2 linked regions of the Nitratidesulfovibrio vulgaris str. Hildenborough genome follow. The protein of the gene in region 1 interacts with the protein of each later gene in a pairwise test. Links are inferred from orthologs where the notes say so. Each region holds a gene or a part of one and is shown in the gene's direction. Other genes may lie near its edges.

The links.
Region 2: the proteins of ligA (region 1) and leuS interact in binary tests that used the Escherichia coli proteins (3 or more experiments, as listed by UniProt). The link is inferred for Nitratidesulfovibrio vulgaris str. Hildenborough from one-to-one orthologs.

Annotation. Positions count from the first base shown.
Region 1 is NC_002937.3:1,682,967-1,698,071, forward strand. What follows is about bases 7,343-10,411. They hold ligA (NAD-dependent DNA ligase LigA), read left to right. Parts: upstream 7,343-7,711; coding sequence 7,712-10,111; downstream 10,112-10,411. Other genes in these bases: DVU_RS07610 (glycosyltransferase family 2 protein), read left to right, coding at 7,343-7,658; dapB (4-hydroxy-tetrahydrodipicolinate reductase), read left to right, coding at 10,273-10,411. Outside these bases: DVU_RS07580 (ATP-dependent Clp protease adaptor ClpS), read left to right, coding at 1-213; ATP-dependent Clp protease ATP-binding subunit ClpA, read left to right, coding at 213-2,543; aat (leucyl/phenylalanyl-tRNA--protein transferase), read left to right, coding at 2,540-3,244; DVU_RS07595 (hypothetical protein), read right to left, coding at 3,251-3,736; excinuclease ABC subunit UvrB, read left to right, coding at 3,829-5,862; DVU_RS07605 (potassium channel family protein), read left to right, coding at 5,868-6,911; more of DVU_RS07610, read left to right, coding at 6,912-7,342; more of dapB, read left to right, coding at 10,412-11,052; DVU_RS07625 (NAD+ synthase), read left to right, coding at 11,053-12,732; DVU_RS07630 (molybdopterin-dependent oxidoreductase), read right to left, coding at 12,909-14,837. UniProt on the Escherichia coli protein: DNA ligase that catalyzes the formation of phosphodiester linkages between 5'-phosphoryl and 3'-hydroxyl groups in double-stranded DNA using NAD as a coenzyme and as the energy source for the reaction.
Region 2 is NC_002937.3:1,278,978-1,294,059, reverse strand. The notes cover bases 4,185-7,230. They hold leuS (leucine--tRNA ligase), read left to right. Parts: upstream 4,185-4,485; coding sequence 4,486-6,975; downstream 6,976-7,230. Other genes in these bases: lptE (LPS assembly lipoprotein LptE), read left to right, coding at 6,959-7,230; nusB (transcription antitermination factor NusB), read left to right, coding at 4,185-4,443. Also shown: DVU_RS05680 (deoxycytidylate deaminase), read left to right, coding at 1-311; bifunctional diaminohydroxyphosphoribosylaminopyrimidine deaminase/5-amino-6-(5-phosphoribosylamino)uracil reductase RibD, read left to right, coding at 314-1,447; DVU_RS05670 (riboflavin synthase), read left to right, coding at 1,453-2,115; DVU_RS05665 (bifunctional 3,4-dihydroxy-2-butanone-4-phosphate synthase/GTP cyclohydrolase II), read left to right, coding at 2,147-3,376; ribH (6,7-dimethyl-8-ribityllumazine synthase), read left to right, coding at 3,508-3,978; more of nusB, read left to right, coding at 3,982-4,184; more of lptE, read left to right, coding at 7,231-7,477; holA (DNA polymerase III subunit delta), read left to right, coding at 7,560-8,549; RadC family protein, read left to right, coding at 8,585-9,262; DVU_RS05630 (acylphosphatase), read left to right, coding at 9,271-9,573; lon (endopeptidase La), read left to right, coding at 9,570-12,140; DVU_RS05620 (putative bifunctional diguanylate cyclase/phosphodiesterase), read right to left, coding at 12,529-15,082.

The DNA of each region.
Region 1 (15,105 bases):
TATACGACCATGGAGTTCGTGGTGAGCATTCTTGTGGAAGTCTTCCGCAAGACGGCTGAACAGGCCACGGCTATCATGCTTGCCGTGCACCGTGACGGTGTGGGTGAATGTGGTGTCTATACCTTCGAAGTGGCCGAGACCAAGGCCGCCATCGTCCACGCGAGGGCCCGGCGCGAGGGGTATCCCCTGCGCTGTTCCACGGAGGAGGTCTAATGATAGGTAAGCGGCTTCAGGCAGCGCTCAATGCGGCTGTCGGAGAGGTGCGGGTGCGTAATCACGAGTACCTCACCTTGGAGCATCTGCTGTATGCCATTGCCGGTGAAGAACAGGGCAAGGGCATCCTTGAGGGGTGCGGTGCGGATGTGACGGCGTTGCGTGCACGCCTTGAGGAGTTCTTCGGGACGCATCTCGAAAGCCTGCCCGAGGACATGACCACCGAAGTGGTGCAGACCCTCGGAGTGCAGCGGGTGTTGCAGCGTGCCTTCAGGCACATCCAGTCGGCAGGGCGGCCTCTGGTGGAGATTGGCGACGTACTCGCCGCCCTTTTTGACGAGGACGACACCTACGCCGTCTATTTTCTCAAGACGCAAGGTGTTTCGCGTCTGGATGTGCTTGAATACATCTCCCACGCCATGCCCGAGGCGGACGATGACGCCATGGACGGTGACGATGAAGGCGACGGGGGGGCCTCGACGCGCGCTGACGCGCTTGCCCAGTATGCCACCGACCTCACCGCGCGGGCGCGTGAAGGACGCATCGACCCGCTCATAGGGCGGGAGGACGAACTCGAACGCACGGTGCAGGTGCTTTCGCGTCGGCGCAAGAACAACCCCCTCTTCGTGGGCGACCCCGGTGTGGGCAAGACCGCCATCGCCGAAGGGCTGGCCCTGCGCATTGCCGTGGGGGCCGTCCCCGAGAGTTTCCGCAAGGCGCGTGTCTATGCACTCGACATGGGGTCGCTGCTTGCTGGCACCAAGTACCGGGGAGACTTCGAGGCACGCCTCAAGGCCGTCATCAGCGAACTTTCACGCCAGCCCGACGCCATCCTGTTCATCGACGAGATACACACCATCGTCGGGGCGGGGGCGACCAGCGGCGGGTCGATGGATGCCTCGAACATCCTCAAGCCGGTACTTGCCTCGGGTGCCATACGGTGCATCGGGTCCACCACGCATGAGGAGTACCGCAACCATTTCGAGAAAGACCGCGCGCTCTCCCGTCGCTTCCAGAAGATAGACATCGGCGAGCCCACGCAGGAGGAATGCGTGGAGATACTCAAAGGGCTCAAGGAACACTACGAAGAGCACCACGCCGTCCGCTATACACTGCCCGCACTGCGTGCCGCGGTCGAACTCTCGGCCCGTTACGTCAACGACAGGCTTCTGCCGGACAAGGCCATCGACGTCATCGACGAAGCCGGGGCCGCCATGCGGCTGCGTGCCGGGTTCAAGCCGGGGGCGAGTGTCTCGGTGCAGGACGTGGAACGTGTCGTGGCGCGTATGGCCCATGTGCCGCCACGCTCCATCTCCTCTTCAGACCGTGACAGGTTGAAGACGCTCGAGAACGACCTTGGCAAGGCAGTCTTCGGACAGGAGGCCGCCGTGGCGGTGGTCGCCCGTTCCATCCTGCGGGCCCGTGCGGGGTTCGGGCGGGAGGACAGGCCTACGGGCAGCTTCCTCTTCTACGGGCCCACAGGCGTGGGCAAGACCGAACTGGCCCGTAGCCTCGCCAAACGGCTAGGGGTGGCCTTTCTGCGCTACGACATGAGTGAATACATGGAAAAGCATGCGGTCTCGCGGTTCATCGGCGCGCCTCCCGGCTATGTCGGATATGACCAGGGCGGCCAGCTTACCGAGGCGGTGCGCCGTACACCCTACGCGGTGGTGCTTCTTGACGAGATGGAGAAGGCGCATCCGGATATCTTCAACGTCCTGTTGCAGGTCATGGACTACGCCACGCTTACGGACAATACCGGGCGCAAGGCCGACTTCCGCAATGTCGTGCTCATCATGACCTCCAATGCGGGGGTGCGCGAGATGTCCGCCCCGAGTATCGGCTTCACGGGTGGCGGCGTCGAAGATGTGACTGCCAAGGGCCGCAAGGCCGTGGAGACGCTGTTCAGCCCCGAGTTCCGCAATCGCCTTGACGCGCTGGTGCCATTCGGCAGTCTTGCGCCGGAGGTCATGGAGCGCATCGTGGACAAGTTCGTGCGCGAGGTCGAGAACGGCCTACGTGAACGTCGCGTACGGCTCGAACTCACCGCGGCGGCGCGGCAGCGCCTTGCCGAGAAGGGCTTCGACCCGGCCTTCGGTGCACGCCCCCTGCGACGGGTCATTCGCACCGCCATCGAAGACGAACTGGCGAAGGAGATGCTGTTCGGCAGACTGCGCAAGGGAGGCACCGTGCATGTCGACGCGCTTCCGCAAGCCCCGAAGACCGCAGGCGTTGCGGGGCAGGGCGGCGCGACTCCCGATGCGGCATCACTGGGCCTTCAGTTCAGCTATCGCGAGCGGGGCGAGGGGAGCGCCGAACCTGCGGCATGAGGCTGTACCTGCTGCCTGACGATGCCTGCATCTTTCCCGATGTGGGAGAGGCGGGGCCGGATGGCCTGCTCGCCATAGGTGGTGACCTCACGCCGGAGAGGCTGCTTCGGGCCTATGAGGAAGGTATCTTTCCATGGTACGGGCCGGGTGACCCCATCCTGTGGTGGTCGCCCGACCCTCGTTGCGTGCTGCCGCTCGATGCCCTGCATGTACCGCGCAGGCTCATGAGGACTGTGCGGGCGAAGACCTTCGAAGTACGGCTGGATACGGCGTTCGCCGATGTGCTCGAACAATGCGCCGCCACCCCGCGTCCCGGACAGGGCGGGACGTGGCTGGTGCCGGAGATGCGCGCCGCCTATACCCGCCTGCATCATCTTGGGCATGCCCACAGCGTGGAGGCGTGGTACGGGGGGCGACTTGTGGGCGGGCTGTACGGGGTTGCCCTCGGGGGCGGGTTCTTCGGCGAATCGATGTTCCATGCCATGCCCGACGCTTCGAAGGTCGCGTTCGTCTGGCTTGCACGGTTGCTGGTGTCGTGGGGGTTCCGGTTCGTGGACTGTCAGCAGACGACCTCGCACATGCTGCGTTTCGGTGCCGTGGAGATGCCCCGGACCGACTTTCTCGCCTGCCTGCACGACGCCACACGGCAGCCGTCGCGCATCGGGCGCTGGCGGCTGCCGCAGGATTTCGTACCGTGGTAGACGAGGCTAGTGCTGTTCGTTCACCAGCGGTTCATGGCGGGCGAGGTCGTAGAAGCCCCGAAAACCGAAGGGCAGGTCGTAGCCGCTTACGGTATCGAAACGGATGAAGCCCATGGTCTTGCCTTCGGGTATGGCAGACAGGGGGGCAACACCTTGCGGTATGGGCAGGTCGAGAGGGCACGCCACGATGGCGGTGAACCTGTCGGCGTATTTGCGTTCGAGGTAGGCTATCACGGCATCGCACTCTTCCTTGGTGAAGGCTTCGAGCACGGCGCGCAGGGCGTCTTTCGGGTCGCCGGGGTTGGCGGGGTCGATGGGGTCGCCGACAAGGCGCATGCCCTCAAGGCTTGCCAATTCCTCTTCGCGGGTTCCGGTGCGGAACAGGTGCGCCTCGACGTTGCGGCGTCCCTTGAAGGTTCGTATCGTGGCGGAGATGACATAGGCCCTTTCGACGGGCATGTCCTCCGGTGCGGGCGTCAAACATATGTCCATGGTGTCCTCCAGCAACGACGGCAGGTTGTTCGTGGTCATCATAGAGGATAATGCGACGGGAGGAAAGCGTGCCTTTCGCGCAGGGAGAACCAATGGCCGATACGTGTTTCAGACTGCATACCGAATTCGAACCGACAGGAGACCAGCCCGAGGCCATCGGGCAGATTGTCGCAAACCTCGGGCATGGGGTGCGCGACCAGGTTCTGCTTGGCGTCACCGGGTCGGGCAAGACCTTCACCGTGGCCAATGTCATCGCCGCATGTAACAGGCCTGCCCTTATCCTCGCCCCCAACAAGACGCTGGCGGCACAACTGTACAACGAGTTCCGCGCGCTTTTCCCCGACAACGCCGTGGAGTATTTCGTAAGCTATTACGACTACTACCAGCCTGAAGCCTACGTTCCGGCCTCTGACACGTATATCGAGAAGGACTCGTCCATCAACGACAACATCGACAAGCTGCGCCACGCCGCCACACACGCGCTTCTCACGCGGCGTGACGTGGTCATCGTCGCCTCGGTGTCGTGCATCTACGGTCTTGGTTCTCCTGAATACTACGCCCGTCTTGTCATCCCGGTCGAGTGCGGTCAGCGCTTCTCAATGGACGCCCTCATGACGCGCCTTGTGGAGGTGCAGTACCAGCGCAACGACTTCGACTTTCACCGTGGTACGTTCCGTGTTCGCGGCGACGTGCTAGAGGTCATTCCCGCCTACCATCACGAGCGCGCCCTGCGGATAGAGTTCTTCGGCGACGACATCGACGCCATCAGCGAGATAGACCCGCTCACCGGCGAGGTGCTGGGCAGCGTGGGCAAGACGGTCATTTACCCGGCAAGCCACTACGTGTCAGACCGCGACAACCTCGTGCGCGCCATGAGCGACATCCGCGACGAACTGGGTGAGCGACTGCGCGAGTATCAGTCTGCGAACCGCCTTGTGGAGGCTCAGCGCCTTGAACAGCGCACCATGCTCGACCTTGAGATGATGGAAGAGCTTGGCTACTGCAACGGCATCGAGAACTATTCGCGGCATCTTGACGGACGCGCGGCGGGACAGCCCCCTTCGTGTCTGCTCGACTACTTTCCCGACGATTTCCTGCTCTTCGTCGACGAGTCGCACATCACCGTGCCGCAGGTGGGGGCCATGTACAAGGGCGACCGTTCCCGCAAGTCCACTCTGGTGGACTTCGGCTTCCGCCTGCCCTCGGCACTGGACAACAGGCCGCTGGAGTTCGCAGAGTTCCTTACGCGCATCAACCAGACGGTGTACGTCTCCGCAACCCCGGGCAAGTGGGAGCTCGACAGGTCGCAGGGTGTCATTGCCGAGCAGATCATCAGGCCCACAGGGCTTGTGGACCCTGTGGTTGAGGTGCGTCCGACCCGCGGGCAGGTGGACGACCTGCTGGCGGAATGCCGTGCCCGTGCGGCACGCGACGAGCGGGTTCTCATCACCACGCTCACCAAGCGCATGGCCGAAGACCTCACCGAACACCTCGGCAACATGGGACTCTCGGTGCGCTACCTGCATTCGGACATCGACACCATGGAGCGCATGGCCATCATACAGGCCTTGCGGCGCGGCGAGTGCGATGTGCTGGTGGGCATCAACCTGCTGCGTGAAGGTCTTGATATCCCCGAAGTCTCTCTGGTATCGATTCTCGACGCCGACAAGGAAGGCTTCCTGCGTTCCACCGGGTCGCTCATCCAGACCTTCGGTCGTGCGGCACGTAACGCCGCCGGAAGGGTCATCCTCTATGCCGACACGGTGACCGCCTCCATGCGGGCTGCCATGGATGAGACGGCGCGTCGCCGCGAACGGCAGCAGGCATGGAACGAGGCCAACGGCATAGAGCCCCGCACCATCCGCAAGAGTCTCGACACCCCCTTCGACGCCATCTACAGCGCGGCGTCTGAGGGTGGCAAGGGCAAGGGGCGCGGAAGAGGGCGTCAGGCTGCCCCGGCGGTCGAGAATGTCGCCGAATACGGCACCTCGCCAGAAGATATGGCGAAACACATCCAGAAACTGGAGCGGGAAATGCGTGAAGCTGCCAAGGAGCTTGAATTCGAGCGAGCCGCGACACTGCGCGACCGCATACGCCTGCTGCGCGAACGGCTCATCGAAGCGTGACGACCATGCGAGGCAGGTTGCCGCTTTCCACGCGCATCTACAGGCTGCGTAACCGTTTCGGCTCTGTGTGGCCGCTGCTCATCGGTCAGGTGTCGCTCCTGTGCGTCTTCATCTGTGCCACCCTCGGTTACATGTATATCGAGGGGTGGTCGGCGTTCGACAGCTTCTACATGGTGGTCATCACCCTTTCGACCATCGGCTTCGGAGAGGTGCATCCTCTCTCGTCACAGGGCAGGCTGCTGACCACGCTGGTGGTCTTCGCCGGTGTGGGCAACTTCGCCTTCATCATCGGCGCGTTCTCTCAGCTTCTCGTCGACGGCAAACTCTACAGGTACATGGGGAGGCGCAGGGTGCTCAAGGCCATAGCCAAGTTGCGCGACCACTGCATCGTCTGCGGATACGGTCGGATAGGCTCCGTGGTTGCAAAGGAACTGATGGAGGAGGGGGTCGCCCTCGTCGTCATCGAGAACGACCCCGCCATGATCGAGGCGCTGGAGACCGAAGGCATCCTGCATCTGGCGGGTGACGCCACCAACGACGAACTCTTGCAGGCGGCTGGGATAGAGCGTGCCCGCGCGCTTGTGGCGGCACTGTCGCTGGATTCGGCGAACGTCTATGTGGTTCTCAGCGCCCATCAGATCAATCCGTCCATGACCATCGTCGCCCGGGCCAGCGAACCCTCGCATATCGGCAAGCTCAAACTCGCCGGGGCCGACAGGGTGTTCCTGCCGCACCATCTGGGCGGTCTGCGCATGGCGCAGTCCATCCTGCGTCCCACCGTGACCAGCTTCATCGAACTGGCGCACACGCGCTCCGACCTCAGCATCCAGATGGAAGAACTGGAGATCGGCGACGACTCGGTACTGGTTGGCAAGACCCTCATCGAGTCGGGCATCCGCCCCCAGTACAACCTCATCATCATCGGCGTGAAGAGACCCGATGGCACGATGCATTTCAACCCCGAATCGACGTATACCCTGCAAGCGCGCGATACCCTCATAGCTGTCGGGTTTCCCGAGAATTTCAAACAGTTCCAGGAGATACTCTAGGTGGCAGAACCCGTCCGCATCCTTGCCGTGGTACTGCACTACGGAGACCCCGCCCTTGCCGCACAGGTGCAGGAACAACTTGCCGGGGCCGACAGCGGCCTTTCCGGGCGGGTACGCGTCTATGACAATGCGGCCCCCGTCTCCTACCCGGGGGCGTGGCGCAGGGCCACCGACAACCTCTATTGGGCAGGTGCGCTCGAGGACTGTGTGTCTCTCGCGCGGGAGGAGGGGTTCACCCATCTGTGGTTCCTGAACAATGACATCGAATTCGTCTCCCGCCCGCCGTTCATGGCCCGTGCCGCCGCCCATCTCTGGAGGCTAGGCGAACGTCTGGGGCATGACGTGGGCGTGTGGGCACCTGCCGTGCTGCGCAGTCCCTATCATCCCCAGATGGTGCATCGCGAGGGTGTGGCCTTCAGTCGTGTCGCCGTTGCCGATGGCATCGCGCCGGTCTATGCCCTCGACTGCATCGAGACCATCGGCGGTGTGGACGCCGGCGACAATCCCTATGGCTACGGGGTGGATGTGTGGCTTTCGCTTCGCGCCCACCATGCGGGCTGGCCTGTCATCGTCGACCACGGGGTCGTCGTGCGTCATCGCCACCACACCACGGCGCGGACCCTGGACGGATTTCTCGACACCGCAGGCCGTGCGGAAGATGCCTACATGACACAACGCCTCGGCCCCGCATGGCGTGATGCCGTGCGTACCATGCAACAGAACATCATACACGAGCGCATCCAGTGACCCGACCCGACGATAATGGCCGCGACGCCAACAAGACGCAGGCGTCATCTCCCATGACCGAAGTGAAGACGGGCCGCGTTGTCGACGATGCCCCTGTGAACGATGCCCCTGAGAACAATGCCGCAGAAGCGACGTCTCCCGCCCGGCATGACGCGATTCCCGAAGAGGCCCGCCAGCGCGCCGCACAACTTCGGGCAGACCTTGAGCGGCATAACCGCCTCTACTACGAACTTGATACGCCCGAGATAAGCGACGCCGAATACGATGCCCTCTATCGTGAACTCGTGGGCCTTGAAACTCGCTGGCCCGCATTGCGGGACGAGGCCTCGCCCACGCAGAGAGTCGGCGGTGAAGTGCTCGAAGGGCTTGAGAAACAGGCGCACACCCTGCGTATGTACAGCCTCGACAACGCCTTCTCACGCGACGAGTGGGGGGCGTTCATTCAGCGCATGTACAACGCCCTTCCTGACGCCCCTTCGGCCTTCTGGTGCGACCCCAAGATGGACGGCCTCGCGCTGGAGGTCATCTACGAGAATGGCGTCTTCACTTCGGCGTTGACACGGGGCAACGGTGAAGTGGGCGAGGTCGTCACCGCCGCCATGCGGACGGTGCGCAACCTGCCCCTTGCCCTGCGCGGAGACGACGTGCCGCGCCGTATCGAGGTGCGCGGCGAAGTGGTCATCGCAAAGGCCGACTTCGAACAACTCAACGCGCGGCAATCTGCCGCCGGGGGCAAGCTTTTCGCCAACCCGCGCAATGCGGCGGCGGGGTCGGTGCGACAACTCGATACAACCGTCACCGCCGGAAGGCCCTTGCAGTTTCTCGCCTATGGCGTGGGACAGGTGGTCCTCGAAGGCGGCACCGCGCCGTGGACGACCCATAGCGGCCTCATGGCAAGGCTTCGTGAATGGGGGTTCGATACGCCGCCGGAGGGCCGTCTGTGTGCTTCGCCGGACGAGGTGTGGGCATACTACGAGGCGCTTGGCGCACGTCGAGAGTCGCTTGCCATCGAGATAGACGGGGTCGTCGCGAAGCTTGATGACACCGAGGCGCAGGAAGCCCTCGGTTTCACGGCGCGTGCCCCACGGTGGGCACTGGCCCTCAAGTTTCCTGCGATGCAGGCGCGTACGCGTCTCGATGACATCCGTGTGCAAGTGGGGCGCACCGGGGTGCTTACACCGGTGGCGATACTCGAACCCGTGCGCGTGGGCGGTGTAGAGGTCTCGCGTGCAACGCTTCACAACGAGGACGAGATTCGCGCCAAGGGACTGATGCTGGGCGACATGGTGCTGGTACAACGCGCTGGCGATGTCATCCCCGAGGTGGTGCGCCCACTGGTCGAAGAACGCACTGGTGACGAACGGCCCTTCGTCTTTCCGGAAAACTGTCCGGAATGCGATAGCCCTGTGGTCAGACCCCAAGGCGAGGTGGCGCACCGGTGCGTCAATGTCATGTGTCCTGCGGTGCGCAGGCAGTCCATCATCCATTTCGTCTCCAAGGCGGGCCTCGATGTGCGCGGCGTGGGTGAACGATGGGTGCAGCAGCTTGTGGACGGCGGGCATGTGACCTCACCCGTCGGGCTTTTCTTGCTGACCAAGCTCGACCTGATGCGTTTCGAGCGCATGGGGCCGACTTCTGCCGCCAATTTCGTCACCGCGCTCGATGCCGCCCGCACAGGGGCGACGCTTGTCCGGCTCATCTGCGCCCTCGGCATCCGTCATGTGGGTGAACAGACGGCACGTACCCTTGCCGCGAACTTCACCGACCTTGACGCCCTGCGTGAGGCCGACGCCGAGACCTTGCAGCAGTTGCCCGACATCGGCCCTGAAGTGGCAGGTTCCATTCGCAGCTTCTTCGCCAACGAGGGCAATCTCGAACTGCTTGAACGGTTGCGTGCCATCGGCCTATGGCCGAAGCGGCAGGATGCTCCGCCGGCTTCGGAGGGCGCTGATGCCATCGTACTCCCCCTGCAAGGACTGAAGGTGCTCTTCACCGGAAGCCTCACCCGTGTGGGACGCACCGAGGCCGAAGATATGGCGCGGGCTGCGGGGGCCAATATCGCCAGCAGCGTCACCAAGTCTCTTGACCTTCTTGTCGTCGGCGGTAAGCCCGGTTCGAAACTCGAAAAGGCCCGAAAGCTTGGCATCCGGGTCATGGAAGAGGCGGATTTCTTCGCCATGCTTGCGTCGGGAGTCGCATCTGTTGATGCTTCCGAAGCCGTCGCGGAGGAGACTCCGCCCTCTCAGGAAGCCGCAGGCGCTGAGGATGCTCCTTCGCAGGGCGCGGCCCATGTCCGCACGGCTTCCGACGAAACGGGGTCCGCATCGGGCGATGATTCTCGCGGCGCGGCGGCAGAGAATGATCCTGCCCGTCCCGCACGCGGGGGCGCGATGAGCACCGCTGAAGGTGAAGACGTGCCACGGGGCAGGGCAGAGCAACTGAAGCTGTTCTGACGTTCTGCACCGAAACGGGAGGTGGACGTGGACTTGGCAAGTAGCCTATGCACGTTCAGGTCACCTGATACGCTGGTTGAACGTATCCCGCTGTCGTCGGCGGGTTGTATCTCGATTCCCGTTCCGTCATCATGACGGGCGGCAAGCTGCAAGGAGCAGGCATGAGTACTCCGATTATCGTCATGGGGGCGGGCGGGCGCATGGGGTCGACCATCTGCCGCCTCGTCCAGGAAGAGCCGCAACTGTGCCTCGCTGCCGTACTTGAACGTCCTGACCGGGCTTCGGGAGTCGCGCGTGATGGGTGCATCGCAGGGAGTGACCCTGATGTGGTGTTCCCGCAGGTGCCGGGTGGCGTGATCATCGATTTTACAGCACCCGAGGCGAGCATGGCCACGGCAAGGGCGGCTGCAAGGCACGGTAACGCCGTCGTCATCGGCACCACGGGGTTCAATGAAGAGCAGAAGGCGGAACTTGCCGAGCTTGCACGGCAGATACGGCTCTTCTGGGCACCCAACATGAGTGTGGGCGTGAACGTCCTCCTCAAGGTGCTGCCTGAACTTGTGCGTCTGCTGGGTGAGAAGTACGACCTTGAGATGGTCGAACTGCACCATAACCGCAAGAAGGACTCCCCCAGCGGTACGGCCCTGCGCCTTGCCGAATGTCTTGCCGAGGCCCGCGACTGGAATCTGCCCGATGTGGCATGCTACCACCGTGAAGGCATCATCGGCGAGCGTCCGCAGAAGGAGATCGGGGTGCAGACCATCCGCGGCGGCGATGTCGTGGGCGTGCATACCGTCTACTGCCTCGGCCCCGGCGAACGCATCGAGGTCACGCATCAGGCCCATTCGCGCGAGACCTTCGCGCAGGGGGCCCTGCGCGCTGCGGCATGGCTGGCCACGCAGAAGCCCGGCAAACTCTACAACATGGCGGACATATTCTAGGTGAAGGTAGCACTTCTGCAGATAGACACGGTCGTCGGCGACATCGTGGGCAATGCAGCCCGCATCGCCGACGCCGTGCGTGAGGCGGCCTCTCTGGGGGCCCGCCTGTGTGTCACGCCCGAACTCGCCCTGTGCGGCTATCCGCCGCGCGACCTTCTGTTGCAGGACGATTTCGTTCCCGCCTGTCGCAAGGCCCTCGAAGCCCTTGCCCAGCAACTGCGAGACCTGCCCCCCGTGCTGGTCGGGGCACCCGTCCCCAATCCTTCGCCCGTGGGCAACCCCATCCATAATTGCGCGGTCCTTCTGCGTGAGGGAAAGGTGACGGTTGCCACCCGCAAGGTGTTGCTGCCCAACTACGATGTGTTCGATGAACGGCGGTATTTCGAGTCGGGCGTGGGGTGCGGGGTCGTCACCATCGATGGCTGGCGGTTCGGGGTGACCATCTGTGAAGATGTCTGGAACGACAAGACGTTCTGGCAGGAGCACCGACATTACGAGAACGACCCCGTCGCCGACCTCATGGCGGGCGGGGCAGACGCCATCCTCAACCTTTCGGCCTCGCCGTTCACGCTGGGCAAGCAGGCGGTGCGTGAGCGGATGCTCTCGCGGGTGGCCTTCCGCTACCGGGTCTCGGTGCTGTACGCCAACCAGGTGGGCGGCAACGACGACCTCGTCTTCGCGGGCAAGAGCATCGCCTTCGACGCCACCGGGACGCTTATCGCGCGCGGACGCTCTTTCGCGGAGGACATCGTGATGGTCGATGTGGCACAGGCCACAGGAACCATCACCGCTGAACCTACGTCCGATGAAGAGCAGGTCTGGAAGGCACTGGTGCTGGGCACACGCGACTACGCCCGCAAATGCGGGTTCGACGGGGCCGTGCTGGGGCTCTCGGGCGGCATCGACTCGGCCCTTGTGGCTGCCGTCGCGGCGGAGGCGCTAGGGCCGGACAAGGTCCTCGGGGTGCTCATGCCGTCGCCGCACTCCAGCGAGGGAAGCGTGACAGATGCCCTTGCGCTGGCCTCTTCTCTGGGCATCGCAACGTGCACCATCCCCATCGGCGACCTGATGCACGGGTTCGAAGCGGCCCTTGCACAGGCCTTCGCGGGGCGTGAGGCTGACGTGACGGAGGAGAACATCCAGTCGCGCATCCGGGGCAACCTGTTGATGGCCCTCTCCAACAAGCAGCGAAGGCTGCTGCTCACCACGGGCAACAAGTCGGAACTTGCAGTGGGGTACTGCACCATCTACGGCGACATGGCGGGAGGGCTTGCCGTCATCGCCGACCTGCCGAAGACCCTCGTCTATCGCGTGGCGCACTGGCTCAACGAACGTGACACGTCTCACGGGCACGAGGGGCGTGAAGCCCGCGAGACCATACCCTCTGCCATCCTGACCAAGGAACCTTCGGCCGAACTGAGGCCCGGACAGCGCGACAGCGATTCGTTGCCACCTTATGATGTCCTTGATGGCATTCTCGAACGGCTTGTCGAATTGCGACGTAGTGCGGCGGATATCGTGGCCGAAGGCTACGATGTGGAGACCGTACGCAAGGTCTTGAGGCTGGTCTGCAATGCCGAGTTCAAGAGACGTCAGGCCCCGCCCGGACTGAAGGTCACGGACAGGGCTTTCGGCACCGGGTGGCGTATGCCGGTGGCGGCGCGCGTCAACCTCGGGTGACGCCATAGGCTGACACGTGCGGCTGATGCCCGCTACGGCGGGAGTGTGGCTGGCATGATACTGAAATGACATGACTGAAATGAAGAGGGTCGGGCATCGATGATGCCCGACCCTCTAGCGTCTGTCAGAGTCGCGTCTGCCATAAACGGTCATGCGAAATGGCTGGAGAAGAAGTCTCAGTCCATCTTCTCAAGACGTACCGTCTGGCTGTAGTAGGCAGCCCCTTCGCCGACATCGGTCAGGCGTGCGCCGATGAGCACGTTGGGGCACCACCCCGTTGCCAGCCAGCCTCCGCGCCCCATCATCACGGCATCCGGGTGCAGTCCCGGTAGCGTCTCCACGCGGACGGGCATCTCACCGTAGGGGGACACGAGTCGCGCAGGGCGCGTGATGTCGAGGTGCGCAAGGGTCGTGCAGTCAGGCGCCACATGCACTGTTGGCTGGCCCTGCTGCGCGTCTTCCGGCATCTGCGAATGGAGATGCGTGGCACGCACGACAGTCAGAAGGTAGAGGGGGTACTCTTGAGTGAGTGCTGGTTCGGGCGAAAGCCTGTCGACGAGATGGAACTTACCGTCATCGTGGGCGAAACGCATTCCCTCATAGGCGACCTGCGGGCGGTCGGCGGTGGAGAAACCCCGTTCGCGCAATTCTTCAAGTGACACTTCAAGGTTCGGGGTGTCGATGGCGCGCCGGAGGATGTCTTCACGAGGCGGAAGCGCAACGGGGGAGGACAGGCGTGCCCCGAGGTCGCGGATGATGTCGAAATCCTCGCGGGCTGCCCCCGGCGGAGGAAAGATGGCGGCGGCATACTGTACATTGTCGTGTTGATATGAGCCGAGGATGTCCTCGCGCTCAAGCAGCAGGGCGCATGGCAGCACCACGTCGGCGCGGCGTGCCGTATCGGTGAGGAATGCATCGACGACGACCTTGAAGCCGCATCGTTCGAAAGCCTTGGCGGCACGGGTCGCCTCAGGTATCTGATTGACCACGTTGGAACCGTCCACCCACACGAAGTCCACTGGCGGGTCGGCCTGTTCAAGTTCATGCGCCAGAAGCGGCAGGCACAGCGTGCGCGCGGGCGTCCCGGCTTCCTTTCCCCAGCGGGCGTCGATGTTGCGGCTGGACGAGATGCCATAGTACACGCCGCCGCCCGCATGGCCGACGTTGCCGCTGAGCATGGCAAGCGCATCGACCCAGCGGACGTTCTCGCCGCCAGCCACATGGCGTTGCATCCCCCAGCCGAGGAGGGTCGCTGTGCGCCCGCCGTTGCTGCGGAACCATCGTAGCAGGAGTTCGAGGTCGGTTGGGCGGGCGTCGCACGTATGCAAAAGGTCGCTTTCTTCGTGAGCAAGAAGCAGGGCGCGCAGGTGTTCGAACCCGGTGCAGGCGGCAATCACGGGCGGCGGTATGTCTCCGGCTATGACCATGCGCCGCAGGGCTGCTGCGGCAAGGAACCTGTCCGTACCCGGACGGATGCGTATGCGGGCATCGGTGAATGCGTCGTTGGCGTCGCCGCCCGGAGAGATGGTCAGCACCGGGATGCCCGCCTTGCGGCGTTCGCGCACGATGAGTGAAAGATGGTGCGACGAGCGCGTGAGGTCTTTCCCCCAGTTCACGATGGCGGAAGCATTGGCAAGGTCGGCTGGCGCGTGCTGGTCGTTGTCGCCAAAATCCAGTTCAGAGGCGGCAAGCCCTGCCTCGTCGCAGAGGGAACCCCGGGTGGCGCTCGCCCCCAGCGAACGGAAGAGATAGCGACTGGCTTCGGCCAGTGCCCCCCTGAAGCCGAACCCGCGGATATGCAGGATGCGCTCGGGCATGTCGCGGAGGGCGTCGATACGTGTGGCGCAGAGGCCGAGAGCTTCGTCCCAGCTTGCAGGGCGTAACGCATCGCCCTGCCTGACGAGGGGAGTGGTCACCCTGTCGGGCGCGTGCAGCCTTTCGAACATGCGCCGCCCCTTGCGACAGATGCTCCCCTGCGTGAACGGGTGGTCGGGGTTGCCGCTCACATGGGGCTTGCCTTCGGCATCCGTCGTCACGACGAGTGAGCAGCACCCCGGACAGTCGAGCGTGCAAGCCCCGATGGCGCGGAGTGGATGAGCTGCCATTGGCGTCTCCTGATTTTATGGCAAGGCCGTATGTGATGAGGCCGGTTTCCGGCTTTTCAGGAATCTTCAGGTGGTTGGCACGTCTTTCGGCGAACCTGTGTCATGCTCCAAATCCCGTTCCGGGATTTGCGCCACCAGCGGCGTCATAGTCGCCGGGTGGAAAGGCACGGCATACGGTCACTGACGGCAGGGGTGAACCCTGCCTGCTCCCTTTGCCGGACTTTCCGCCATGGGCGGAAAGCTTCAAAGGCCGGTTGCCCGGCCTTTG
Region 2 (15,082 bases), 400 kb from region 1 along the record:
GCCGCGGCCTGCATGCCGAACAGAACGTCATCATACAGGCGGCCATCCACGGCGTCTCGCTGACGGGTTCCGAAATCTACTGCACCACACAGCCCTGCCTCATCTGCACCAAGATGCTGATCAACTGCGGAGTACGTGCCGTCTACTACACCGAGTCCTACCCTGACAGCCTTGCCGAAGCCATGCTGCGCGAGGCCGGTGTGTCGTATGCGGTGATGGACTTCAAGCCTGCGCCTGCATCTTCCGCAAGGATATCTGGCCCCTGCGGCTGCGACGGCGTTGCCTGCGGCTGCGGCAACGGAGAAGGCTAGGCATGGGCCCCGATTTCACCCCTTTCATGCGCGAGGCCATCGCCCTCGCCGAACGCGGACGCTGGTACGCGGCCCCCAACCCCACCGTGGGGGCGGTGCTGGTGCGTGACGGCGAAGTCGCCGCACGCGGCTGGCACACAGGCTACGGGAAACCCCATGCCGAGGTGGAATGCCTGCGTGACGCCGCGTCGAAAGGAGTCGACCCCGCACACTGCACTCTGGTCGTCACGCTGGAACCGTGCAACCATCACGGCAAGACGCCGCCCTGTTCCCACGCCATCGTCGAGGCGGGCATCACCCGTGTGGTGGTGGGACTCGCCGACCCGAATCCCGTAGCTAGTGGCGGTGCCGAGTACCTGCGCGCCCACGGTGTCACGGTGGACATGGGCGTCTGCGAGCAGGAATGCCACGACCTCGTGGCCGATTTTCTCACGTGGAAGCTCACCGACCTGCCCTACGTCATCCTCAAACTCGCCAGCACCCTTGATGGACGCATCGCCACACGTAGCGGACACTCGCAGTGGATCAGCGGCGCAGAGGCCCGTGCCGCCGTACATGAGCTTCGCGCACGCATAGGCGAGGCGGGCGGAGCGGTACTGGTGGGCGGCACAACGCTCTACACCGACGACCCGCAGCTCACCGCACGGGTCGCCCCCCTGCCCCGCCGCCAACCCATGGCGGTGGTGGCGACGAGGCACGTCCCGCACCATGACGCCCTGCCACGTATCTTCCGTGAACGTCCCGGACAATGCGTCGTGTGGACCGACTCCACCGGTGCCGGAACCGAAGCTGCCGACGCGCTTCGCACTTCCGGCGTCTGCATCATGGCATTGCCGCTCACCCCGTCCGGCAGGCTCGACCTCCGGGCCGGTCTGACACGCCTGCGCGCCGACCACGGCGTTGAACACGTCCTGTGCGAAGGCGGCGGCAAACTGGCGCTCTCACTCCTTGAGGCGGGTCTCGTCGGCGAATTCCATCTGCACATGGCCCCCAAGATCATCGGCGATGCCGAGGCCGCACTTCTGTTCGACGGCAGGGCCCCCCTGCACATGGACGAGGCGTTGCGCCTCCGCATGACCGGCATCGAACGCCGTGGCGACGACTGCATCATGATTCTGCGCCCCGGCAAAGGATAGCGAACATGTTCACCGGCATCATACAGGGACAGGGCGAAGTGGTCGCCGTGGAACCGATGGGCGGAGAGACCCGCCTGCGTCTGCGCGCACTGTTCGCCCTTGACGCCATCGTCAAAGGCGAGAGCATCGCCACCAACGGCACATGCCTGACCGTGGAAACATACGGCGACCGCTGGTTCACCGCCTACGCCTCGTCAGAGACCATGCAGCGCACCAACCTCGGCGACCTGCGTCAGGGTGCGCGTGTGAACCTCGAACGGGCACTCGCCGTGGGTGACCGTCTGGGCGGGCACATCGTCAGCGGTCACGTCGACTGCGTGGCCGAGGTGCGTTCCATCACGCAGGCGGGGCTGTCGAAGGTCTATCGCCTCGGTTTTCCTTCCGCATTCGGGCCGCAGGTCATCCCCAAAGGCTCTGTAGCCCTTGACGGTATCAGCCTGACGGTTAATCATTGCGGGCCGGATTTTCTGGAGGTCAACGTCATCCCCGAAACGCAGGGTGTGACGACCATCGCCTCTTGGAAGCCGGGAACCCGCGTGAACATGGAGACCGACGTCATCGGCAAATACGTCCAGAACATGCTCGCGCCGTGGAACACCCCCCATACGGGAGAGGACGCGCCCTCCGGACGCATCACGCTGGATTTCTTGCGGGAGAACGGCTTCTAGCCCTTTTCCCTTCACATAAGCGAGGTACCACATGTCCATCTGCAAGGCCGAAGAGGCCATCGACGCCATCCGCAAGGGCGAGATGATCATCCTCGTCGACGACGAGGACCGCGAAAACGAAGGCGACCTTACCATCGCCGCGCAGCACGTCACGCCCGAGGTCATCAACTTCATGGCCACCCACGGGCGCGGCCTCATCTGCCTGGCCCTCTCCCCCGAGTGGGTGGACAAGCTACAGCTGCCCCTGATGGCCCGCCGCAACGAGTCCAAGTTCGGCACCAACTTCACTGTTTCCATCGAGGCGCGCCGCGGTGTCACCACCGGCATCTCCGCCGCCGACCGTGCCACGACCATCCTGACCGCCGTCGCCGACGACGTGAAGGCCGAAGACATCGTCACGCCCGGTCACATCTTCCCCCTTCGTGCCCAGAAGGGTGGGGTCATGGTCCGTGCCGGACAGACCGAGGGTAGCGTCGACCTCGCCAAGCTCGCCAATCTCAAGCCTGCCGCAGTCATCTGCGAAATCATGCGCGAAGATGGCGAGATGGCGCGGATGCCCGACCTCATCGAGTTCGCCGAAAAGCACAACATGAAGATCGCCACCATCAAGGACCTCATCCGCTACCGGATGCAGTCGGGCCTTCTTTCGGTGAAGCGCGTGGGTGAAGCCAAGATGCCCACCCGCTACGGCGATTTCCAGATCATCGCCTACGAGAACGAACTGCACGACGAGACCCACATCGCCCTCGTCAAGGGTGACATCTCGCCCAGCGAGCCCGTGCTCGTGCGCGTGCACAGCGAATGCCTCACCGGTGACGTGCTGGGTTCGTTGCGTTGCGACTGCGGCGGCCAGCTCGCCGCGGCACTGTGCCAGATTGCGGCCAAGGGGTCGGGCGTGCTGCTGTACATGCGCCAGGAAGGACGCGGCATCGGCCTCGGCAACAAGATCAAGGCCTACGGGCTTCAGGACCAAGGGTACGACACCGTTGAGGCCAACCACAAGCTTGGCTTCAAGGCCGACCTGCGCGACTATGGAATCGGTGCGCAGATTCTCGTCGACCTCGGGGTGCGCAAGATGCGCATGATGACCAACAACCCCAAGAAGATCGTCGGCCTCGAAGGCTACGGCATAGAAGTCGTCGAACGTGTGCCCATCGAACTCGAGTCGTGCGCCTTCAATGAAGAGTACCTGCGCACCAAGAAGGAGAAGATGGGCCACCTGCTTGAACTGAAGCACCACGAGAACGGAGGCGACGCCTAGAGGCGTCGTCGCAGCCCCGTACGGGTCTGCACACCGCGCCGGGCCAGATTGGCCGAAGCGCGGCCCGAAGGACCGCAACCCCGCAAGGGGCGCATATATCAGCCGCCGGCCAGCCCGGAAAAGGAGCAACCATGCTGCACATCAAGACCATCGAAGGCCAGCTCGACGCCAAGGGCCTCAAGTTCGCCATCGTCGCCACCCGTTTCAACGACTTCATCGTCGACCGTCTCATCGGCGGCGCCTGTGACTATCTCCAGCGTCACGGTTGCGACCGCGAGAACCTCACCATCGTCCGCATTCCCGGTGCCTTCGAGATGCCCCTCGTAGCCAAGAAGCTGGCCCACAGCGGCAAGTATGACGGCATCATCGCGCTCGGCGCGGTCATCCGCGGCGCCACACCCCACTTCGACTTCGTGTCCAACGAAGCCTCGAAGGGCCTTGCACAGGCCTGCCTCGAAAGCGGCGTGCCGCTGGGCTTCGGCCTGCTGACCACCGACAACATCGAGCAGGCCATCGAACGCGCCGGCAGCAAGGCAGGCAACAAGGGTGCCGAAGCCGCCGCCGCAGTGCTCGAGACCGTGCGCGTGATGGAGCAGCTGTAGACCATGACGACCAAAGGCACCCCTTCCCGCCGGGCCGCGCGGGCACTTGCCTTCCAGATACTCTACGGGCTCGGTTTCTCGCCTGCCGCTTCGGTGAAGCAGTTGCGCGAAGCCTATGCCTCGTCGCCCGACGTGGCCGACAAGGGGCGCTCGCCGCAGCCGGAGGGCTTCGCGTGGGAACTCATCGAGGGTATCTGGACTGAACAGGCGAACATCGACGAGGTCATCGGCCTCTTCTCGCAGAATTGGCGCATCGACCGCATCGGAAGGGTCGAACTCACGCTCCTGCGCATCGCCGTGTACGAAATGCTCTACCGCATCGACGTCCCGCCCAAGGTCGCCATCAACGAGGCCCTTGAGCTATCGAAGCAATTCGGAGACGCCAACGCACGCGGTTTCATCAACGGCATCCTCGATGCCGCAGCCAAGGCCCTCGAAGGCGGGCAGCTCAAACCCCGCGTCTGACCGGGGAGCCTTCACTACGAGAAATCAAAGGAATATGCGGGCATGAAATACGATCATCAGTCCATCGAGACCCGGTGGCAGAAGAAGTGGGAAGACAGCGGCATCTTCCAGTGCGATACCGAAGCCGACAAGCCCAAGTACTATGTGCTCGAGATGTTCCCCTACCCTTCGGGCAACATCCACATGGGGCACGTCCGCAACTATTCCATCGGCGACGTGGTGGCGCGCTTCAAGCGCATGCAGGGTTTCAACGTCCTTCACCCCATGGGATGGGACGCCTTCGGCCTGCCCGCCGAGAACGCGGCCATCAAGAACGGCACCCACCCTGCAAAGTGGACGTTCGCCAACATCGACAACATGCGCAGCCAGCTCAAACGGCTTGGCTACTCCTACGACTGGCAGCGCGAAGTGGCCACCTGCACACCCGAGTACTACAGGTGGGAGCAGCTCTTCTTCTTGCGCTTCCTCGAGAAGGGTCTGGTCTACCGCAAGAAGGCGGCCCAGAACTGGTGCCCCAAGTGCCACACCGTGCTCGCCAACGAGCAGGTCATCGAAGGACTGTGCTGGCGCTGTGACAGCGCAGTGGAACAGAAGGAACTCACCCAGTGGTTCCTGCGCATCACCGACTATGCCGAAGAGCTTCTGGCCGACCTTTCCAAGCTCGAGAACGGCTGGCCCGAGCGCGTCCTCAGCATGCAGCGCAACTGGATTGGCAAGTCGACGGGTGCAGAGATACGTTTCGCGCTGGACGGGCGCGACGACTCCATCACCGTCTTCACCACGCGCCCCGACACCATCTTCGGTGCCACCTTCATGAGCATCGCCCCCGAGCATCCGCTCGTGGAAGAGCTCATCGACGGCAAGCCGCAAGCTGATGACGTGCGAGCCTTCGTCGAGCGCATCCGCAACATGGACCGCATCGACCGCCAGTCCGACACCCTCGAAAAGGAGGGAGTGTTCACCGGTGCCTACTGTGTGAACCCCTTCACCGGCCGAAAGATGCCCATATGGGTGGCCAACTTCGTTCTCGCCGAATACGGAACCGGGGCTGTCATGGCCGTTCCCGCCCATGACCAGCGCGACTTCGAATTCGCCCGCAAGTACGACCTGCCCATGCAGGTGGTCATCCAGCCCCAGGGCGAAGCGCTCGACCCCGCCACCATGTCTGCGGCATGGACCGAAGCCGGTGCGCTGGTCAATTCCGGCGCCTTCGACGGGCTTGCCAACGAAGACGCCAAGCAGCGCATCGCCGACGACCTTGAGACCACCGGCAACGGACGCCGCACCATCAACTACCGCCTGCGCGACTGGAACATCTCGCGCCAGCGTTACTGGGGTGCGCCCATTCCCGTCATCTACTGCGACGCCTGCGGCGTGGTGCCCGAGAAGGAAGAGAACCTTCCCGTGGTGCTGCCGCTCGATGTGAAGACCCACGATGACGGTCGCTCGCCGCTGCCGCACACTCCGGCATTCTACGAGTGCACCTGCCCCGTATGCGGCGGCAAGGCACGGCGCGAGACGGACACCATGGACACCTTCGTCGAGTCGTCGTGGTACTTCGCACGGTACACCGACGCCACCAACGACAAGGCGCCCTTCACGCCTGACGCCCTGCGCTACTGGCTGCCCGTGGACCAGTACATCGGCGGTGTCGAACACGCCATCCTGCACCTGCTCTACTCCCGCTTCTTCACCAAGGCACTGCGCGACTGCGGCTTCATCGAACTCGATGAACCCTTCGCCAACCTGCTCACGCAGGGCATGGTGCTCATGGATGGCAGCAAGATGTCCAAGTCGAAGGGCAACGTCGTCGACCCCACGGAGATGATAGCCCGCTACGGCGCGGACACCGTGCGCCTCTTCTGCCTCTTCGCTGCACCGCCGGAGCGCGACTTCGACTGGAGCGAGAGCGGCATCGAAGGTTCGTACCGCTTCGTGGGCCGTGTATGGCGTCTTGTCGAAGAACTGCGCGAGCACCTTCTGGCTGTGGGCGCCTGTTCCAGCACCGCCGAGGACGCGAAGACACCCGTCGCGCGTGAACTGCGGCTCAAGGAACATGCCACCGTCCGCAAGGCCGGTGACGACCTCAACGACAGGTTCCAGTTCAACACGGCCATCGCGGCTGTCATGGAACTGGTCAACGCCCTGTATCTCGCCAAGGATGAACTCGTCGCAGACGAATCCGGTCGCAAGGTACTGTCTTCCGCCGTGTCCACCGTGCTCACGCTGCTCTCTCCCTTCACGCCGCACCTTAGCGAGGAACTCTGGGCGCTTCTCGGCCACACCGAAAGCGTCAGCACCTTGCCGTGGCCGCGCTGGAAGGAGGATGCCCTCGTGCGCGATACGGTGACGCTGGTGGTGCAGGTCAACGGCAAACTGCGCGGCAAGCTCGACATCCCCGCCGATGCGTCGCGCGAAGAGGTGGAGACCCTCGCCCTCAACGAACCCAACGTCCTCCGCTATCTGGAAGGCGTGACGGTGCGCAAGGTGGTGGTCATCCCCGGGAAACTCGTCAATGTGGTCGTCAGCTAGACTGGCCCCCCTGCGGGCCGCCCTATTGTGCATGGCCGCGCTGCTCGTCCTTTCGGGCTGCGCAGGGTACACGCTGTCGGCCGACGGGCCCAGCACCCTCGGCGACGGAACAAAGACCCTCAAGATCAAGGGGGTCGAAAACCCGACCATGTATGCGAATCTGCCGCACATCATCCGTTCGCAGGTTCGTGACGAGATAGGTGCCCGCAAGCTCGCCGTCTGGAAGGATAGCGGCCCCACCGACTACGAGTTGCAGATACGCATCACCCAGATGACGCTGCGTCGCTGGGCAGGTGACCGACAGACGACCGCCATTCTCTATTCGTCGGTCATGGGGATGGAGTTCATCCTGTACAACGGTTCGACGAACACCGTGGCATGGCAGTCGGGGGTACGCTACTACAGCGACCTGCTCGACACCTACGACGAAGCGGCGGCCATCAAGGAGTCTACGAAGCAACTGGTGCGTGAGCTTACCGACGCCATGCGCCGCAACTTCTAGACCTTCCAAGGCGACCTCATGTATACAGGGCCCGGAGACGAAGAGTCTCCGGGCCTTCAATTTCTCCCGTGCGAGCAGCAATATGGACAGACCCGGCTTCAGCTTCTGCATCTGCCCCGACAGTCGCCTCCTCAAGGACCACATATCCGGGCTGGTCAACGCCACCGAAACCGGCGGAACCTGTTTTGAGCGACAGGTGTTCTGGGGCGACGAGGCTCTTCCCCCCGTCTTCTGGGAACATCTCACGCTGCAAGGGCTCTTCGGCAGCCCCCGCGCCCTTGTGGTGCGCAACGCCCACAACCTGCCCGCCGACGTATGGAAGCGCCTGTCCACAGCCCTCGCCCGTCCCAACCCTCTTTCATGGCCCTTCTTCTGCCTCGAAGTGCCCTTCGAACGCGGGCAACCCAAGATTCCGGCGCATATCGCCAAACTTCGCTGTCTTGACTTCGCGGAACGCAAAGGGTGGGTGTGGCGCAGTCCCGGTCTTGACGAACGTGGCATCCGGCGATTTCTCCAGCAGCGGGCGACCGACGCCGGGGCGCGCTTCGCCCCCGGGGCACTCGACGCCATCGCCGCGGCGATGCCCGCCGATGCCACCGCCGCCGCCACGGAACTTGACAAGTTGCTGCTTGCCGCAGGCCTCGACGCAACGCTCGGCCCCGAACTTGCCAAACTGGTCAGCCATGAGCCCGACCTCGACATCTTCGCCTTCATCAAGGCCCTGCAAGGTGGCAACGCACAGGCCGTATGGCGGCAGGTGCAACGGGACAAGCTTGGCGGAGACAGCATGGTCTTTCCGTTCATCGGCATGCTGTTGCGGGAGACGCGTCAACTCTGGCAACTTCTTTCAGGCGAACCGGTACGCCTTCCCCCGTCGGTGCTTCCCGTCAAGCAACAGCTTGCGCAGCAACTCGGCTACAGCGGGCTTACCCGCATGCTCGACCTGACCCTTGAAGCCGAACGTGGCATCAAGACCGGCGAACGTTCTCCCGAACAGTCTCTCGATGCACTGGTGGCGGGCCTGTTCACCGTCTTCGCCCGCCCTGTCCCACGCCATACAAGGAGAATGTGACCCAACCCCTTGCCCCATGGTCACAACTACTTATCATGTCAGACAAGCCACACTACCACGGCCACAGGGAGCGATTGCGGGAACGGCTGCGAGTCGACGGTACGGGTCTGCGGGACTATGAATTGCTGGAACTGCTGCTCGGCACTGTCGTCCTGCGGCGTGATACCAAGCCTCTGGCCAAGGAACTGCTGCACCGTTTCGGCTCGTTGCGGGGCGTGCTCGATGCACGGACACCGGAACTTCTCTCGGTGAAGGGCTTCGGGCCGGGGCTTCTGGACTACTGGCTTCTGCTGCGCGAATGCATGGCACGATACGAAGAGAGTCCTGCACGGGAACGCAAGGTGCTTTGCACCCCGCAGTCGGTGGCGGAGATGGCGCGGATGCGCCTTGGCAACTGCCCGCACGAGGAAGTATGGGTGGCCCTTCTGGACAACCAGAACAGACTCATCGCGTGGGAACGTGCCACGAAGGGCACGGTCAACGCCTCTGTCATCTATCCGCGTGATGTGCTCGAGATGGCCCTGCGTTGCAGTGCATCGGGCATCATCCTCGTGCACAACCACCCCGGTGGCAACCCTGTGCCATCGCAGCCCGACTTCGAGGTGACCCGCCAGCTTTCGCGTTCGGCGCTGACGCTCGGCATCCGCCTACTTGACCATGTCATCGTGACGGACGAAGATTGTTACAGCCTGAAGGAAGACGGTCTGCTCTAGGAGTTTTCATGCCCCGCCGTTCCTATTCTGTCATCGGCCGTGTCCAGGGCGTGGGCTTTCGTTCATGGACACGGCGAACGGCCCTGCGCCTGGACCTCCGCGGATGGGTGCGCAACGAACCGGACGGGACGGTGCGATTGTGCGCCGACGGGACGGATGAGGCCCTCGCCACACTGGAGACGGCCTTGCGCAAAGGTCCCATGTTCAGCCGGGTTGACCACGTCGTGAAACATGACGACCCCGCCCATGAAGGCCCGCTACCCGACACTTTCGACATACGTTTCCGAGCACCAGGGAGTGCCAGCGAATGACCCATACGAACGACGACACGAAAAGCACGACCATCGCCACCGTGGACACCGACGACAAGCCGGACACCGTCGTGGATGACGGTGACACACTTGCGGCGGTGCAACCTGCCGACACCCCGGAAGCAGATGGCAAGTCTGCCTCCGGTGCGGATGACGAGAACGCCCCTGCCGCGGAGGCGGATGACGATGCGGGTACGCCCGAATCCGATGACGCTTCGCCTGCATCAGACGACGCAGCACAGGAGACGCCTGAAATCCCGCAGGAGCTTCCTGTCCTGCCCGTACGCGACGTGGTGGTGTTCAACTACATGATTCTGCCCCTGTTCGTCGGGCGGGAGAAATCGGTGCAAGCCGTGGACGCGGCCCTCAACGGAAGCCGCTATCTCATGGTCTGCACACAGCACGACGAACAGGTGGACGACCCCACCCCCGACGACCTGCACCACACCGGCACGGTCGTCATGATCATGCGCATGCTCAAGATGCCCGACGGGCGCATCAAGGTGCTGGTACAGGGTGTCACGCGGGCACACGTGGACGCCTTCACGTCCGAGGAACCGCACATCTCCGCACGGGTCACCCCCATGCCGGAAGTGGACAGCGGCCCCCTGACCGTCGAGCAGGAGGCCATGATGCGCACGGCGCGCGAGCAGAGTGAAAAGATACTCTCCCTGCGCGGCATCTCCACGTCGGAAATCATGTCCGTCCTCAACAGCGTCGACGAACCGGGACGCCTCGCCGACCTCATCGCGGCCAACCTGCGCATGAAGGTCTCCGACGCACAGGACATCCTCGAATGCGTGGACCCTGTGGCAAGACTCGAACTCGTCAACAAGCAGCTCATGAAGGAGGCCGAAGTGGCCTCCATGCAGGCGAAGATACAGAGCATGGCCCGCGAAGGCATGGACAAGGCCCAGAAGGACTACTTCCTTCGTGAGCAGCTCAAGGCCATTCGCCGTGAACTGGGGGAATCGGGCAACGAGGACGAAGAACTCGAGGAACTTGCCCGTGCTCTCGACATCGCCAAGCTGCCCCGGGACGTCCGCAAGGAGGCCGACAAACAGCTTCGCCGACTCGCCGCCATGCATCCCGACTCGTCCGAGGCCACCGTCACCCGCACCTATCTCGAATGGCTCTCGGAATTGCCGTGGCGCAAGCTCTCGCGCGACAGGCTCGACATCCGCAAGGCCAAGGTCATTCTCGACGAGGACCATTTCGGACTCGACAAGGTCAAGGACCGCATCCTCGAATACCTTTCGGTACGCAAGCTCAACCCGGACTCGAAAGGCCCCATCCTGTGCTTCGCCGGGCCTCCCGGCGTGGGCAAGACCTCGCTGGGGCGTTCCATCGCCCGCACACTGGGCCGCAAGTTCCAGCGCATCTCGCTGGGCGGCATGAGGGACGAGGCCGAGATTCGCGGGCACAGGCGCACCTACATAGGCTCCATGCCCGGTCGCATCATCCAGAGCCTCAAGCAGTGCGGCACGCGCAACCCGGTCATCATGCTCGACGAGATCGACAAGATAGGTGCCGACTTCAGGGGCGACCCTTCGTCCGCCCTGCTCGAAGTGCTCGACCCGGAACAGAACTGGTCGTTCAGCGACCATTACCTGAACGTCCCCTTCGACCTGTCGAAGGTCATGTTCATCTGCACGGCCAACCAGCTCGATACCATTCCCGCGCCGCTGCGCGACCGGATGGAGATCATTTCCATCCCCGGCTACACCATGCAGGAGAAGGTCGCCATCGCACGCAGGCATCTCGTCCCGCGTCAGGCCACATCCAACGGCCTCGGAGAGAACGAGATAACCATCGGAGACGCAGCCATAGAGACGCTGGTGCGGGGCTACACGCGCGAAGCGGGACTCCGCAATCTCGAACGCGAGATAGGCTCGGTATGCCGCAAACTCGCACGACGCAAGGCTGAAGGCTCCAAAGGCCCCTTCCGTGTGACGCCCGCGCTCACCCAGAAACTCCTTGGTGCCCCCCGCTTCCTTGAAGATGAACACGAAAAGGAACTGCTGCCCGGTGTGGCACTCGGCCTTGCATGGACGCCCTATGGCGGTGAAGTGCTCAATGTCGAGGTCTCCCCCCTCAAGGGTAAGGGCAAGCTCATCCTCACCGGACAGCTTGGCGACGTGATGAAGGAAAGCGCACAGGCAGCCGTGAGTTACGCCCGCAGCCGTGCAGAAGAACTGGACATCGACCCCGGCTTCGCAGAAGACCGCGACCTGCACATCCACGTCCCCGCAGGGGCGACCCCCAAGGACGGCCCTTCGGCAGGTGTGACACTGGTCACCGCGCTCATCTCCGCACTCACGGGCAGACCCGTACGCAGCGACCTGTGCATGACGGGTGAAATCACCCTTCGTGGCAGAGTGCTGCCGGTGGGCGGCATCAAGGAGAAGATTCTCGCAGGCGTGGCGCGTGGTCTCAAGCACGTCGTCATTCCCGCCCAGAACGCCAAGGACCTTGAAGACGTGCCCGCCGACCTGCTGCGCCGTATCGAAGTGCATCTGGCATCGCACATCGACGACGTGCTGCCCGTAGCCTTCAAGCCCAACTGAACCGACACCGGCTGCAAGGTCTGAATGACAAGCCCCCGCCTTTCCGAAGAAGGGCGGGGGCTTTCTCGACGAATCCCCACAGCGGCACCGGGGCCGGGCCGTCCATGACGTTTGCGCCCGTGACCGGAACGTACGAGAGGCCATGGTCACGGAAGGACCGGGCGTGGCGGTTCATGCTCTTCGCAGGCGGGTCTTGCCCCCAAGTTCAGGCGCAACCGCATTTGCCGCCGACACGGCGTGACGGAATGAGTCGCCCCCCCTGTCAGACGGCTAGGGCATACGGAACCCGGCACGGCTTGAAGCTGGAGACAGGAGGTCGCAACGTGATGGGATGCGCCCATTCCCCCTCATACGGCTTGCGAATGCGCGAGGGGGGGGAGGGCCAGCCCTATCCTGCTGACAACGGCAACGGGCGACGTCGTTCGAGCGTGCGAAGCATCCGGTCGAACGGTTGAGGGCGGGAATAGAAATAGCCCTGCCCGTGCGGGCAGCCCACTTCCAGCAGAATCTCTGCCTGTTCCGACACCTCGATGCCTTCGGCGACGACTCCGAGACCCAACGTGCGCCCGAGGTTGGCGATGGACTCAACGATACCCCTCGCCGCCCTCTCCTCGTGCACGCGACTGATGAACGACCTGTCTATCTTGAGGATATCCATGGGGAACTGGCGCAGGTAGTTCAACGAAGAATAGCCCGTACCGAAATCGTCAAGCACGAGGGACAGTCCAAGGTCCTTGAGACGCCAGAGCTTGTCCGTCACTTCAAGCCCTGTCAGCAGCAGGTTCTCGGTGATCTCGAGCTTCACCATCTGTGGCGGGCATCCCGTCTCGCGCAGGATGTCCGTGATGTCCTGCACCATGCGTAGCCTGCGGAAGCTGCGGGCCGAGATATTGATGTTGACTGCCAGCGGCCCCTCGAAGGCCTCCTGCAGCGCCACCACGGCAAGGCATCCCTTGCGGAAGACGTGCATGTCGAGGTCGCAGATGAGATTGGACTCTTCCGCCAGCGGGATGAACGTGCCGGGAGCCAGCAGCCCCTGTTCGGGATGCTGCCAGCGCACGAGAGCCTCGAGACCGGTGATGCGTCCCGTCCGCAAGGCCACTATGGGCTGGAAGTACAGCTCGATCTCGTCACCATCGAGCGCCCTGCGCAATTCGTTCTCGCGACGCAGGATGTCCTGTGCCCCGGGAGCAGCACTCGACTCGAACACCACGAACCGGCCCTTGCCGCTATCCTTGGCGCGATACATGGCGATATCGGCATCCCGCAGGATATCTTCCGCCTGCGTGTAGTCGCGGGCGCGGAGCACAGCCCCGATACTGGCACCGGTGTAGACCTCCATCCCCTGCACGAGGAACGGCTGCCGCAACGCAGCCTGAAGACGCTCGATGATATTCACCGACTCGTCAACGTCGCTCATGTCGTCCAGCAGGATGGCGAACTCGTCTCCCCCGAAGCGCGCCATGGTGTCCACCTCGCGCAGGCAGGGTTCCAGACGCCTTGCGAACTGGCGCAACAGCTCGTCACCCGCCTTGTGACCGAGACTGTCGTTGACGACCTTGAACCTGTCGAGGTCGAGAAAGAGTACGGCGAAATGGTAGGTCTCATGGCGACGGGCGCGGCGCAGCGCCGTCTCCACCCTGTCGAGGAAAAGAACGCGGTTGGGCAAGCCGGTGAGCGCATCATGGAAGGCCATGCGTGTCAGCCGCGCCTCGGTCTGCTGCTGCTCTGTGATGTCCTCGACCTGCGCAAGCACGAAGGCCACATCACCCGCCACGTCGCGCACGGCGGTGACGATCTGTCTGCCCCAACGCTGCTCGCCATCCACCCGCAGGAACGGCAGCCGCAGTGACACGGTGTCGCGCCCCTCGGCAAAAGAGCTGCGGCAGGTGGAATCGAGCTCGGATGCGGCCTTCACGGGCAGGAAGGCGTCAAAGCGGCACCCCACCACTTCGGCACGTGTCAGCCCGAGCAGTTCCTCGAAGGCAGGGTTGGCATCCATCAGCAGGCCGTCACGCCCCACTAGGCAGATGCCGGCGGCTGAATGCTCGAAGATGGCCCTGAACCGTGCTTCGCTTTCCTGTAGCGCAAACGCCTTGCGCCGCTCGATGATGGCCCCCGCCACATGTCCCGAGACCAGTTCGAGAAGCAACCGGTCTTCGACCGTGTAGGCATCGCCCTCACGATAACTCTTGCCCGCGAAGACACCGATGACCTCGCCCCCGTGCGTCCGCAGCGGAACGCCTATCCAGTGCCGAGGGCGCGCACAACGCAGGCGGAAGCGCCCCGCGCGCTCAAGCGACTCTATCCCCTGCGCATCAAGGACCAGCGCAGCACCGTTCGTGTAGATGTACTCGCTGATGCCATCGCCGAAGGCGCGGGCATCGCGGCTGACGACACCGATGTCGCGATAGTAGGGATAACTCACCATGCCGCCCGGCCCGTCGCAGAGTGCGACATAGCAATGTTCGAACGGCATCAGCGACCGGAGTATGCGATGGAAGCGCGCCACCAGGGAAGGCAGGTCACGTTCATTGAGACGCGCGTAGGCGATGAGGTCGAGTGCGGCGCGCACCTTGTCGGCCACGTCCGCCCCCGGAACAGAGGCATCCTCTCCCGCCTCGGGCTGCACCAGTTTGACGATGCGTGCGACGCGCCCAGAGATGTCATGTTCGGCGTAGAGAGTCACCCGCGCAGTGAACGTTTTGCCGCCCTCGCCGCAAAATCGCTTGCGGCACATGCCCCCCGGAACCTTTCCGGCTGCGATGCGCATGAACAGCGAAAGGACCTCTGTCGTGCCTTCAAGGCCGACGAAACCCGAAGAGAAGAGGGAAGGCGGCGGGCAGTCACCGCACCCCAGAAGGCGTGCCAGCTGCGGGTTCATCTCCAGCAGGTTGCCGGCACCGTCGAAAACCGCCACCCCCACACTGGCATTGGCACCG